Regions from separate parts of the Streptomyces sp. NPDC005393 genome, predicted to be linked through region 2. Evidence: predicted binding sites of a transcription regulator. Region 2 holds the regulator's gene; the other holds the start of a gene.
The links. Region 2 encodes HrcA, which represses chaperone genes, less so after heat shock. Its sites were predicted from a motif close to TTNGCACTCNGNNNNNCNGAGTGCNAA; they were not measured.
Positions count from the first base shown of each region.

Region 1: ABZS71_RS23660 (FmdB family zinc ribbon protein) is a predicted target of HrcA. The motif match lies at 4,794-4,820, and genes of this name have one in related genera.

Region 1 covers NZ_JBEXFG010000031.1:26,514-33,241, reverse strand. The annotation lists gene ABZS71_RS23690 (P1 family peptidase) at 1-1,105, opposite strand, end outside; gene ABZS71_RS23685 (AMP-binding protein) at 1,328-1,870, shown strand; gene ABZS71_RS23680 (hypothetical protein) at 1,874-2,062, shown strand; gene mscL (large conductance mechanosensitive channel protein MscL) at 2,070-2,561, opposite strand; gene ABZS71_RS23670 (RcpC/CpaB family pilus assembly protein) at 2,670-3,326, opposite strand; gene ABZS71_RS23665 (S-methyl-5'-thioadenosine phosphorylase) at 3,487-4,335, opposite strand; gene ABZS71_RS23660 (FmdB family zinc ribbon protein) at 4,418-4,783, opposite strand; gene ABZS71_RS23655 (potassium/proton antiporter) at 4,919-6,427, opposite strand; gene ABZS71_RS23650 (penicillin acylase family protein) at 6,685-6,728, shown strand, end outside.
Region 2 covers NZ_JBEXFG010000004.1:191,813-198,540, forward strand. The annotation lists gene hemW (radical SAM family heme chaperone HemW) at 379-1,611, shown strand; gene ABZS71_RS06800 (DUF3097 domain-containing protein) at 1,608-2,429, opposite strand; gene ABZS71_RS06805 (MBL fold metallo-hydrolase) at 2,453-3,175, opposite strand; gene hrcA (heat-inducible transcriptional repressor HrcA) at 3,352-4,368, shown strand; gene dnaJ (molecular chaperone DnaJ) at 4,369-5,505, shown strand; gene ABZS71_RS06820 (nitronate monooxygenase) at 5,582-6,673, shown strand; gene ABZS71_RS06825 (16S rRNA (uracil(1498)-N(3))-methyltransferase) at 6,670-6,728, shown strand, end outside.

The DNA of each region.
Region 1 (6,728 bases), on a different contig from region 2:
CCCCCGGGCCGTCCACGCCCTCCGCCGCCAGCACCGCCTTGACCACCGCCCGCGTCAGCACATCCGCCCCCGCCGCCAGCACCTCGTTCAGCACCCCGCTCTCCCGGTGCACCCCGAACGCCGGATCCCCGGTGCCGTCCTGGCCGCCGTCCGGCACCAACGGGCGGTCGCCCGTGGCCAAGGCGAAGACGGTGTCGCCGTCGGACAGCAGATGCACCGGCCGGACGGCCCGCGCCAGCCCGTCGTGCGCCGTGCCGGCGAGCTTGTGCGCCTGGGCCCGGGTGAGCGCGGCGTCGGTGGCGACCACGGCCAGGGTGGTGTTGAGCGGGGGGTGTACGGACGCGGCCTGGCGCCGCTCCGACTCGGCCCGCGCGGCGGCCAGCCGACGCAGCGCCTCGGCGTGCTCGGCCTCCCCGAGCCGGTGCGGCCCGCCGTCGTCAGACGGCTCGTACACCTGCCCGTACAGCACACCCGTCCGTGGATCGACCACCGAGCCCGCCGCGTTGACCACCGCCAGCGCGGCCACCGTGATGCCGGACGGCAACACCGTGGAGGCCGAACCCGTGCCGCCCTTGAGCCCGCCGGCCACCGCGCCCGTGCCCGCGCCCGCATTCCCCTGCGCGACCGGCGCGCCCGGCTCCGAACGGGCCGCGGCCTCGATCGCCTCACGGCCCAGCGCCGCGTCCGGCCGGGCACGCCAGTCGCCGCCCCGGCCCAGGTCGAAGAGGGCGGCGGCCGGCACCACCGGGACGACCTGCGCCGGATCGGGGCCGACCCTGAAGCCCCGGCCGTGCTCCTCCAGCCAACCGGTCACCCCCGAGGCGCTGTCGAGGCCGAACGCGCTGCCGCCGGTCAGCACCACGGCATCGACGCGCTGGACGAGATTGCGCGGATCGAGGGCGTCGGTCTCCCGGGTGCCGGGGCCGCCCCCGCGCACATCGGCCGCGGCGACCGCCCCGCCCTCGGGCGCCAGCACGACGGTCGTCCCGGTCAGCCAGCCGCCGCCGGACCGCTGGGCGTGGCCGACGCGCAGCCCTCGGACATCCGTCAGCCCGTCGGCCCGGTCGGGATGGGGAGATGCGGGGATGGCCCGGTCGGCATTCATGGAAGCTATGCGTAGCACGGGAAGCCGTGCCCTGGTCGTGGAGCGAGGCGAGGACGGACCGGGCACAGAGCCTCCCGCGATCGCGGCCGCGCGGCGCGAGCCGGGTCCGCGAGCCCCTGGAGAGAGCCTCCGACCCCCGTGTAGGGGACGTTCATCAGACGTTGATGGCTTGGCAGCAGTCTGTGTGACATGCCGTTCGCCCCCGTCCGAAAGAAGACCGCCGTGCCTCGTGCCTCTCGGACGGAGGAGCTCCCGACACTGGCCGCCGATACGCGGCAGACAGCCCGGGTGGCCCTCCGCTGGATCAGCGAGCCGGACCGCACCGAGGAGCTCACCCATGCCGAGCTGCTCAACCAGGCGGCCAGGGCCGCGGCCGCCCTGACTCGGCTCGGGGTGCGCGCCGGGGACCGGGTGGCGGTCCATCTGCCGCTGGTGCCCGAATCCGTGATCGCCACGCTCGCCTGCGGCCGGCTCGATGTCGTCCGCGGCAGCCTCCCTGTGGGGCTGCGCGCCCATGAACTGCGCGATCGGATCCGGGAGATGGGGGCCAGGGTGGTCATCACCGCGAACGGTGAGCAGCGCTGCGGGAAGCCGCAGCCGCTCAAGCAGCTCGTCGACCGGGCGCTGACCGGCTGCCCGGAGGTGCGGTCGGTGCTGGTGGTCCACCGGCTCGGCCGCCCGGTGTCCTGGACGCCCGGCCGGGACCTGTGGTGGCAGGACGAGCTCGGCCGGTACACCGAGCCGCTCGCGCGGCCGTACTCTTGAGGCATGAGCACCGCCCCCGCCCCTGGACCGCGCGATCCTGCCGCCGCGCTGGACTTCGGAGATCCACTGTCGCAGCAGTCACCGGACGATACGGACCGCGGGTGGGGTGAGCGGGTTGCTGGCGGCGACAGCGCCGACAGTGCCGCGGATCTGGCTCGGTTCCTCGATGAGAAGCCGCCCCACCATCTCTGACGGTGCCCTAGAGGGTGTCGCTGCCGCTGCGGAGACCGGCACCGCTGCCGCGCTGCGCCATCAGCTCGTCGCGGATCTCGCGGAGCAGGGTGATCTCCGCGGCCTCCGTCTCGGCCTGCTCCTCCTCCGCCTTCGCCTCCCTGGCGGCCTTCCGCGCCAGATAGCGCGACATCGGCAGCACCATCAGGAAGTACACCACCGCCGCCGTGATCAGGAAGGTCAGCACGGCGCTGAGCACGGTGCCCCAGAGGATCGGGATGCCCCGGACGATACCCCCCGTGGCGTTCATCTCGCAGGGCGCCTTGAGACAGGAGCGGTACTTCTCGAGGTCCTTCGTGCCGAAGGCCCCGACTATGGGATTGATCAAGCCCTTCACTATGGAGTTCACGACGGCGGTGAAGGCGGCTCCGATGACGACCGCGACAGCCAGATCGATCACATTGCCGCGCATCAGGAAGGCTTTGAAGCCCTCCACGACGCTCTGCTTCTCCTCGGTCACCTTCTCCTTGCTCAACCCACTGCCTCTCTTTCGCCGCGCCGGTGCTGGAGCGGACCATTCCGCAACCTACACCGGCGGGGAACAGGGGCATCAGGCGAGGCGGGGGAGTCAGGAGCGGCACAGCGCCACCGCCAATCGGGAGGTGGCCGCGGCACCGGCCAGCGCGGCCGCCGCCTCTCTCGGCACCGTCAGCACCACCAGCGCCCCGCCGTCCGCCGAGGCCCCGGTGTCCCCGGCGTCCCCCGCGCCGCCGCCCGCGGAGTCGCCGGCCGGGGAATCACCGTCCACGGCCCCGCCGCCCCTGGGTCCAGGGACAGAGGCCACCGTGACCCCGCGCGCGACCATCCGCGCGGCGGCGCCGGACCCATGCCTCTGAGCGGCGGAGTCGGGCGCGGGCGCGGCCAGCACATCCACTCGGTCGCCGGGGTGCAGCAGCCGCACCGCGGCCGCGTCGGCGATCCGGACCGGTGCGGACACCAGGGCGGGGCGCGGCTCGTCGGTCCGGCTCCCGGGCCGGCCTTCAGCCGCCGGGGCGGGCGCCGGTGAGGACGCCCGGTCCGTAGGGTCCTGGCCGGGTGGTGCCGCCGCCGCGAGCGCCGCGGCCGTGAGCGCCAGCCCGGCCGCCATCGCGCGCCGTCGCCGCCGCACCGCCCGCCGGACCCGGTATCCGCCGTCGCGCCCGACCCGCACCGGGCCGAACCGCGGGACCGCTCGGGCCGGGGGAGCGGAGCGGGGTAACGCGAGCGTGGGGGACGGATGGGACATGGCACATCACCGCCTGCCGTGAGGGACCGGGAGCTTCTGGCTCCCTCACGATGCCCGCCCCCGCCCGATTCCGCTCGGGCCTGTGGACGACCCCTGGGCTGTGGACAACTCGCTCGCCCGGGCGAGCGACACCCGCACCGCCCCGCCGCCCCGACGCGCCTTACGGCAGCTCGATCCCCAGGTCCCAGCCCTCGTGCCCCCGGCTGCACAGACAGTTCCGCCCGGAGGTGTCCGGCAGCTTGCCCACCGCGTCGAAGAGCACCTCACGCAGCCGTCCGACGTTCTCCCCGAACACCTTCAGCACCTCGGTGTGCGAGACGCCCTCGCCCGTCTCCACCCCCGCGTCCAGATCGGTGACCAGCGTCAGCGACGTGTAGCAGAGCTCCAGTTCCCGTGCGAGCACCGCCTCGGGATGGCCCGTCATGCCGACCACCGACCAGCCCTGTGCCGCGTGCCAGCGCGACTCGGCCCGGGTGGAGAAGCGCGGCCCCTCGACCACGCACATCGTCCCGCCGTCCACCGGCTCCCAGTCCCGGCCGCGCGCCGCCTCCACGGCCGCCTTCCGCCCCACCGGGCAGTACGGGTCGGCGAAGGTGGTGTGCACGACATTTGGCCTCCGTCCGTCCGGCAGCGGCTCGCCGTCGAAGTAGGTCTGGGTACGCCCCTTCGTACGGTCCACCAGCTGGTCCGGTACGAGCAGCGTCCCCGGTCCGTACTCCGGCCGCAGCCCGCCCACCGCGCACGGGCCGAACACCTGCCGCACCCCGACCGAGCGCAGGGCCCAGAGGTTGGCGCGGTAGTTGATCCGGTGCGGCGGCAGATGGTGCGTGCGGCCGTGGCGGGGGAGGAAGGCGACCCGCCGTCCCGCGATATCGCCGAGGAAGAGCGAATCGCTCGGCGCCCCATAGGGAGTCTCTATCGTGATCTCGGCCACATCGTCGAGGAACGAATAGAACCCCGACCCCCCGATGACCCCTATGTCTGCGTGTCCGCTGCTGGTCTCAGCCATGCGGTCACCCTAGCCAGGCGCGCCCTGACGAACGACACCCCGCCGCGTCCCCAGGGGACGCGGCGGGGTGTCTTGTGAAGAATCAGGCGGCCGAGCTGCTGCTGCTCGATGTCGAGGACGTCGAGGAGGAGGGTGAGGACGAGCCCGACCCGGACGACGAGTCCGAGGACGAGGACGACGAGTCCGAGGACGAGGAGGACGACGAGCTTCCGCTATCGCTCTTCGCCGCCGGCTTGGCCGAGCCGGCGCCCGAGCTGCTGGAGCTGGAGGAGGAGCGGCTGTCGTTCCGGTAGAAGCCGGAGCCCTTGAAGACGATGCCGACGGCCGAGAACACCTTCTTCAGGCGTCCCTGGCAGCTGGGGCACTCGGTGAGCGCGTCGTCGGTGAACTTCTGCACCGCCTCGAGGCCCTCGCCACACGCGGTGCACTGGTACTGGTAGGTCGGCACGTGCTTCCTCCTGGCACTCTCACTCAGTGAGTGCTAACGACGTTCCATAGTGCAGTATTCCTGCCCGTCAGTCCACTGCGGCAGGTCATTCGATGATCGATTCCACGTCCGGCACGTCGCCCGGTCCCGGCTTCGTCAGACCCCGCCCGTGCCCAGCCAGCCCGCCAGCTTGCCGCCCCGGCCCACCGCCCGCAGCCGCTGCTCCGCCGCGTCGCGCACCGGGTCCGTGGCCACCACCAGGAGCTCGTCGCCGCGCCGCAATACGGTCGACGGCAGCGGCACAAAACTGGTCCCTTCCCGTACGACCAGGGTGACCGCGGCCCCGGGCGGCAGCCGCAGCTCGCCGACCTCGACCCCGTGCATCTTGGAGCCCTTGGGGATCGACACCGACAGCAGATGCCCGCGCAGCCGCTCCAGCGGCGCCGACTCGATGCCCAGATCGGCGGTGGCGTCCTGCTCCCCGAGCCGCAGCCGGGTGGCGAGCCAGGGCAGCGTCGGCCCCTGGACCAGGGTGTAGACGATCACCAGTACGAAGACGATGTTGAAGATCCGGCGGCTGCCGGGCACTTCGCCGACCATCGGGATGGTCGCGAGCACGATCGGCACCGCACCGCGCAGTCCGGCCCAGGACAGCAGTGCCTTCTCCCGCCACGGCACCCGGAACGGCGCCGTGCTGATCAGCACCGACAACGGCCGGGCGACCACGGTCAGCACCAGTCCGACGACGAGGGCGGGCCAGATGTCATCGGCCAGCTCGTGCGGGGTCACGAGCAGCCCGAGCAGGACGAACATGCCGATCTGGGCGATCCAGCCCAGCCCCTCGGCGAAGGCGCGCGTCGCCGGCCAGTGCGGCAGCCGCGCGTTGCCCATCAGGAGCGAGGCGACGTAGACGGCGAGGAAGCCGGACCCGTGCGCCAGCGCGCCCGCCGCGTACGCCGCCACGGCGATCGCCATCACCGCGATCGGGTACAGACCCGAGGCCGGCAGCGCCACATGCCGCAGGCCGTACGCTCCCAGCCAGCCGATCGCGAGGCCGATCACCGCGCCGATCGCCAGCTCCAGGGCGATCTCGCCGATCAGGGAGTACCAGGGGTCCATGGGGCCCCGGGCGGAGAAGGCGACGACCAGGATCACCACCGGGGCGTCGTTGAAGCCGGATTCGGCCTCCAGAGCGCCCCTGAGCCGCTTGGGCAGCGGCACCTTGCGCAGCACCGAGAAGACCGCCGCCGCGTCCGTGGACGACACCACCGCGCCGATGATCAGCGCCTGCCGCCAGTCCAGTCCCACCACATAGTGCGCCGCCGCCGCGGTGACCCCCACGCTCACCGCGACACCCACGGTGGACAGCGCGGCGGCCGTCGGCAGGACGGGTTTGATTTCGCGCCACTTGGCGCTCAGGCCGCCTTCGGCCAGGATCACGACGAGCGCGGCGTAGCCGATGACCTGCGTCAGTTCGACGTCGTTGAAGGTGACGCCGATCCCGTCCGTGCCGATGGCGACGCCGATTCCCAGGTAGATCAGCAGGGTGGGCAGCCCGCTGCGGGAGGAGACCCTTACGGCCACCACCGCGACGAGCAGGACGAGGGAGCAGATCAGCAGCAGTTCATTGAGGTGGTGAACAGTCAGGGGCCGAACCTTTCTCACGCGAGCGGCGGGAACGGTTCGTGCGGTTCCCGGCCGACCGGAACTTCATTGCCTTACCTAACATTTTACGGGTTCTTGACGCGGGCCTCCTACGCGGGTCGTTCGCCGAGGTGTAGGAGCCCGGCCGGGTGGCCGCCCCGCACGGCCGGGTGGCCGGTGCGGGGCGTCAGTCATGACTCCGCGTCGGGGCGGCGACAGCCCTGCGCCTATGGTTGCTCCAGCACTCCAGGATCAACCCTGCCCCTCGAAGGACAGCGATGCCCGCCAACAAAACCGGCTCTCCTCGTAAGAAGAAGGGCCG
Region 2 (6,728 bases):
GCCCCCCATCCTTCCTGCGCGCTCCCGGCCCCGGGTGGCCCGGTCGCCTGTTGGCGGTCGCCCCGAAAACCAGCCCGTCCTGCGCTTGAGGAGACGCCCGGAGGGCCGTGCCGGGGGCCAGGGCCGAGGCCCGGCACTCAGCCCCCTCCGGCCACCCAGCCCGTCCGGCGTTTGAGGAGCGGGATCCGGGGCGGAGCCCCAGTGGGGGTCCGGGGGCCGGAGCCCCCGAAACCGGGTCCGGGGGCGGCGCCCCGATGGGGGGCGAGGGGGCGGAGCCCCGTCGTTTCGGGAAGGGGCGGGGTGGGGGCTCCGCCCGCCGCAGGCGCCCACCACCCGCACCGGGACCCGGGGAGTGTGGGGATGGCGGACAATGGGGTCATGCCTTCCGTATTGCCCGATGGTGAGCCCATGCCCGAAGACGGCGCGCTGCCCGCAAGCGCGCTCGACGGGGCGGCGGACCGGCCGCTGGGGTTCTATCTGCACGTGCCCTACTGCGCCACCCGCTGCGGGTACTGCGACTTCAACACGTACACCGCCAGTGAGCTGCGCGGCTCCGGCGGGGTGCTCGCCTCGCGGGACAACTACGCCGAGCTGGTCGTGGAGGAGATACGGCTGGCGCGGAAGGTGCTCGGGGACGACCGGAGGCCCGTGGAGACCGTGTTCGTCGGGGGCGGGACGCCGACCTTGCTCGCGGCGGGGGATCTGGGCCGGATGCTGGGGGCGATCCGGGAGGAGTTCGGGCTCGCGGAGGGGGCCGAGGTCACGACCGAGGCCAATCCTGAGTCGGTGGATCCGCGGTATCTGGCCGAGCTGAGGGAGGCGGGGTTCAACCGGGTCTCGTTCGGGATGCAGAGCGCCCGGCAGCATGTGCTGCGGGTGCTGGACCGTACGCATACGCCGGGGCGGCCGGAGGCGTGTGTGGCGGAGGCGCGGGCCGCGGGGTTCGATCATGTCAACTTGGATCTCATCTACGGGACGCCGGGCGAGAGCGACGCGGACTGGCGGGCCTCGCTGGAGGCGGCGCTGGGGGCGGGGCCGGACCATGTGTCGGCGTATGCGCTGATCGTCGAGGAGGGCACCCAGCTGGCGCGGCGGATCCGGCGGGGGGAGGTGCCGATGACCGATGACGATGTGCATGCGGACCGGTATCTGATCGCCGAGGAGATGCTGTCGGCGGCGGGGTTCGAGTGGTACGAAGTCTCCAACTGGGCGACGTCGGCCCAGGGCCGGTGCCGCCATAACGAGCTGTACTGGCGCGGCGCCGACTGGTGGGGCGCCGGACCCGGCGCGCACAGCCATGTGGGCGGCGTGCGGTGGTGGAACGTGAAGCACCCCGGGGCGTACGCGCAGGCGCTGAGCGAGGGCCGGTCGCCCGGGGCGGGCCGGGAGGTGCTGGCCGACGAGGAGCGTCGGGTGGAGCGGATTCTGCTGGAGCTGCGGCTGGCCGAGGGGTGCCCGCTGGCGCTGCTGCGCCCGGCCGGGGCGCGGGCCGCGGCGCGGGCGCTGGAGGACGGGCTGCTGGAGCCGGAGCCGTACGAGAAGGGGCGGGCGGTGCTCACGCTGCGGGGGCGGCTGCTGGCGGACGCCGTGGTCAGGGATCTGGTCGACTAGGGCCCCTGGACCGTCACGAAGTCGATCAGGTGCTCCACCCGCCCCAGCAGCTCCGGCTGGAGGTCCTTGTAGGTGTGGACCGAGGAGAGGATCCGCTGCCAGGCGGCGCCGGTGTTCTCGGGCCAGCCCAGGGCGCGGCAGACGCCCTTTTTCCAGTCCTGGCCGTGCGGCACGGTCGGCCAGGACTGGATGCCGACCGAGGACGGCTTCACGGCCTCCCAGACGTCGATGTAGGGGTGGCCGACGATCAGGACGTTCTCGTCGGTGACCTGTGCGGCGATACGGGACTCCTTGGAGCCGGTCACCAGATGGTCGACCAGGACGCCGAGCCGGGCGTCCGGGCCGGGGGAGAAGTCACGGACGATGGCGGGGAGGTCGTCGACGCCCTCCAGGTATTCCACGACGACGCCCTCGATCCGCAGATCGTCGCCCCAGACCCGCTCCACCAGCTCCGCGTCATGGCGCCCCTCGACGTAGATGCGCCCCGCGCGGGCGACCCTCGCGCGCGCTCCCGGGACGGCGATCGAGCCGGAGGCCGTGCGCCGGGGCGTGCTGGGGGCCGCCGTGCGCGGGCGTACAAGGGTGACGACGCGTCCCTCCAGGAGGAAGCCCCGGGGCTCCATGGGGAACACGCGGTGCTTGCCGAAGCGGTCCTCGAGGGTGACGGAGGGCCCCTGGGCGGTCTTCTCGCAGCGGATCACCGCACCGCAGAACCCGGTGGTGACCTCCTCGACGACGAGGTCCGGGTCGGCGGGGACCTCGGGGGCCGGCTGCTGCCGCTTCCAGGGCGGGGTCAGGTCCGGGTCGTACTGTCGCATCCGGATGACGATAGCGCGGGGTGTCAGTGAGACACGCCGAAGCGGGCGGCCAGTTCGTCGCGTTGGGCGCGGACGAACGCGGCGTCCACGACGGCGCCGTGGCCCGGGACGTACAGCGCGTCCTCGCCGCCGAGGGCGAGCAGCCGGTCGAGGGCGGCGGGCCAGTGGGTGGGGATCGCATCGTGCCCCGCCTGGGGCGGGCCCGACTCCTCGACCAGGTCGCCGCAGAAGACCACCTCGGGCCGGCCCGGGACCAGGACGGCCAGGTCATAGGCGGTATGGCCGGGGCCCACGTTCGCCAGGAGGACGGGGCGGCCGCCCAGGTCGAGGGTGAGCTCGCCGGAGACCCCATGGTGGGGGAGTACGAGGTGATCAGCGGCCTCGGTGGCGGCGTCCCGGTCCACGCCCTGCCGGATGGCGCTGTCGCGCAGCGGCTCCCTGTCGCGGCGCAGCAGCTCGTCGAGCCCGGCGGCCCCGTACACCTCGCAGCCCGCGAAGGCGGCGGTGCCGAGGACGTGGTCGAAATGCGGATGGGTCAGCGCGATGCGGGTGGGGCGGCGGCCGGAGAGCCGGGTGATCTGGCGACGGATCTCGGCGCCGTCGCGCAGCGTCGCGCCGGTGTCCACGACGAGGACGTCGGTCTCGCCGACGATCACGCCGGTCGTCTCGTCCCAGCCCGGCATCCGGCGGCGGGCGACACCGGGTGCGAGCTGTTCCCAGCCCGCCTCTTCCCAATACGTCTCCATACCGAGACGCTAGCTCTCGGGGCGATAGCGTGGCGGGTCGGGCAGGAGCCGCCACACGGCGGCTCTTGCCCATGCCACCGGCCCCCGCCGTACACTGGCTAGGGGGTTCTGGCACTCGTGACCTTTGAGTGCCAGGGGGACGACCTGATGAGACCGCTGGACTGGAGGTGCGCGGGGTGCTCAGCGAACGCAGGCTCGAAGTGCTGCGTGCCATTGTCCAGGACTATGTCGGGACGGAGGAGCCGGTCGGCTCCAAGGCGCTCACCGAGCGGCACCGGCTGGGGGTCTCCCCGGCCACGGTGCGTAACGACATGGCCGCGCTGGAGGACGAGGGCTTCATCGCCCAGCCGCATACGAGCGCCGGGCGGATCCCCACGGACAAGGGCTACCGGCTCTTCGTGGACAAGCTGGCCGGAGTGAAGCCGCTGTCCACTCCGGAGCGCCGGGCCATTCAGAATTTCCTGGACGGCGCCGTCGACCTCGACGATGTGGTGGGGCGCACGGTCCGGCTGCTGGCGCAGCTGACCCGGCAGGTCGCGGTGGTGCAGTACCCGTCGCTGACGCGTTCGACGGTGCGCCATGTGGAGCTGCTGCCGCTGGCCACGGCCCGGGTGATGCTGGTGCTGATCACCGACACCGGGCGGGTCGAGCAGCGCATGGTGGACTGCCCGACTCCGGTGAGCGAGGAGTCGCTCGCGGATCTGCGGGCCCGGCTCAACAGCCGGGTCGTGGGGCGGCGGTTCGCGGATGTGCCGCAGTTGGTGCAGGATCTTCCGGAGTCCTTCGAACAGGAGGACCGGGGGACGGTCTCGACCGTACTGGCGACCTTGCTCGAGACGCTTGTCGAGGAGACCGAGGAGCGGCTGATGATCGGCGGCACCGCGAACCTCACGCGTTTCGTGCATGATTTCCCCCTGACGATCCGGCCCGTTCTGGAGGCACTTGAGGAGCAGGTCGTCCTTCTCAAGCTGCTCGGTGAGGCCAAGGACTCGGGTATGACCGTGCGAATCGGGCATGAGAATGTTCACGAGGGGCTCACCGCCACCTCGGTCGTCGCGGTCGGCTACGGTTCGGGCGACGAGGCGGTCGCCAAACTCGGCGTGGTCGGACCGACCCGCATGGACTACCCCGGAACGATGGGAGCGGTACGCGCAGTGGCACGTTACGTCGGACAGATCCTGGCGGAGTCGTAAGTGGCGACGGACTACTACGCAGTCCTGGGCGTGCGGCGTGATGCCTCGCAGGACGAGATCAAGAAGGCATTCCGCCGGCTCGCACGCGAGCTGCACCCGGATGTGAACCCGGACCCGAAGACCCAGGAGCGGTTCAAGGAGATCAACGCCGCTTACGAGGTCTTGTCGGACCCGCAGAAGAAGCAGGTCTACGACCTGGGCGGGGACCCGATGTCGGGCGCGGCCGGAGGCGGCGGGGCCGGTGGCTTCGGCGCGGGCTTCGGCAACTTCTCCGACATCATGGACGCCTTCTTCGGCACCGCGTCGCAGCGCGGCCCGCGGTCCAGGACCCGGCGCGGCCAGGACGCGATGATCCGTCTCGATGTGGAGCTCAGCGAGGCCGCGTTCGGGACGACGAAGGACATCCAGGTCGACACCGCCGTCGTCTGCACCACGTGCAGCGGCGAGGGCGCGGCGCCGGGCACCTCGGCGCAGACCTGCGACATGTGCCGTGGCCGCGGTGAGGTCTCGCAGGTGACGCGGTCCTTCCTGGGCCAGGTCATGACCTCGCGGCCGTGTCCGCAGTGCCAGGGCTTCGGCACCGTGGTGCCGACCCCGTGCCCGGAGTGCGCGGGCGACGGGCGGATCCGTTCGCGGCGCACGCTGACGGTGAAGATCCCGGCCGGTGTGGACAACGGCACCCGGATCCAGCTGGCGGGCGAGGGCGAGGTCGGCCCGGGTGGCGGCCCGGCGGGCGACCTGTATGTGGAGATCCACGAGGTGCCGCACGCGGTCTTCCAGCGGCGCGGCGACGATATGCACTGCACGGTGACCATCCCGATGACGGCGGCGGCGCTGGGCACCAAGGTGCCGCTGGAGACGCTGGACGGGCTGGAGGAGGTCGACATCCGGCCCGGCACCCAGTCCGGCCAGTCGATCCCGCTGCACCAGCGGGGCGTCACCCATCTGCGCGGCGGCGGCCGAGGCGATCTGATCGTGCATGTCGAGGTGATGACCCCGACCAAGCTCGACCCGGAGCAGGAGGAGCTGCTGCGGCGGCTGTCCAAGCTGCGCGGCGAGGAGCGCCCGATAGGGGAATTCAAGCCGGGGCAGCAGGGGCTGTTCTCGCGCCTCAAGGACGCGTTCAACGGTCGGTAGGCGCCCGGCCGGGGACGCGTGCAACGGACGGTGATCCGGTGATGGGCCGGTGCGGAGGGCATGGCACGATGTGGCCATGTCCACCGCACTGACCGATCTCTTTCGGTATCCGATCGTGCAGGCGCCGATGGCGGGCGGAGCCTCCTGCCCGCAGCTCGCCGCCACCGTCTCCCAGGCCGGCGGCCTCGGATTTCTCGCCGCCGGCTACAAGACGCCGGAGGCGATGTACGAAGAGATCAAACAGCTGCGGGGGCTGACGGACCGGCCCTTCGGCGTCAATCTGTTCATGCCGCAGCCGACCACCGCCGACCCGGCCGCCATCGAGGTCTACAGCGAGCAGCTCGCGGGCGAGGCGGCCTGGTACGAGACCTCGCTCGGCGACCCCGGTTCGGGGTCCGACGACGCGTACGACGCCAAGCTCGCCATCCTCCTCGACGACCCGGTGCCGGTCGTCTCGTTCACCTTCGGCTGCCCCACCCGCCCCGTTCTCGACGCCCTCGCCAGGGTCGGCACCCGTACGGTCGTCACCGTGACCTCGCCGGTCGAGGCGCAGACCGCCCAGTGGGCGGGCGCCGACGCCGTGTGCGTCCAGGGCGTGGAGGCCGGCGGCCACCAGGGCAGCTACCGGAACGATCCGGCCGCCGTCGGTATGGGCGCCGGGCTCGGTCTGCTGTCGCTGATCACGCTGGTCCGTGAGTACGTGCAGATCCCGGTCATCGCGGCGGGCGGGCTGATGCGCGGGTCGCAGATCGCGGCGGCGCTGGCGGCGGGCGCGTGCGCGGCCCAGTTGGGGACCGCGTTCCTGGTCTGCCCCGAGTCGGGGGCCAACCCGCTGCACAAGCGGGCCATGACCGACCCGCTGTTCGGCCGGACCGAGCTGACCCGCGCCTTCTCCGGTCGGCCGGCCCGGGGCCTGGTCAACCGCTTCATGCGCGAGCACGGCCCGTACGCCCCCGCCGCCTACCCCCAGCTGCACCACCTCACCTCCGGGCTGCGCAAGGCCGCGGCCAAGGCGGGCGATCCGCAGGGCATGGCGCTGTGGGCCGGGCAGGGGCACCGGCTGGCGCGAGAGCTGCCCGCCGGGCGTCTGGTGGAGACGCTGGCCGTCGAACTGGACGCGGCGCGGGCCGCGTTGAACCTCCTGCCCCAGCGCGGTGCGGTGTCATGACCGCCCCCGTGTTCCTGGCCGACTCCCTGGCGGGGGCGGCCGCGGGGGCCCGGAT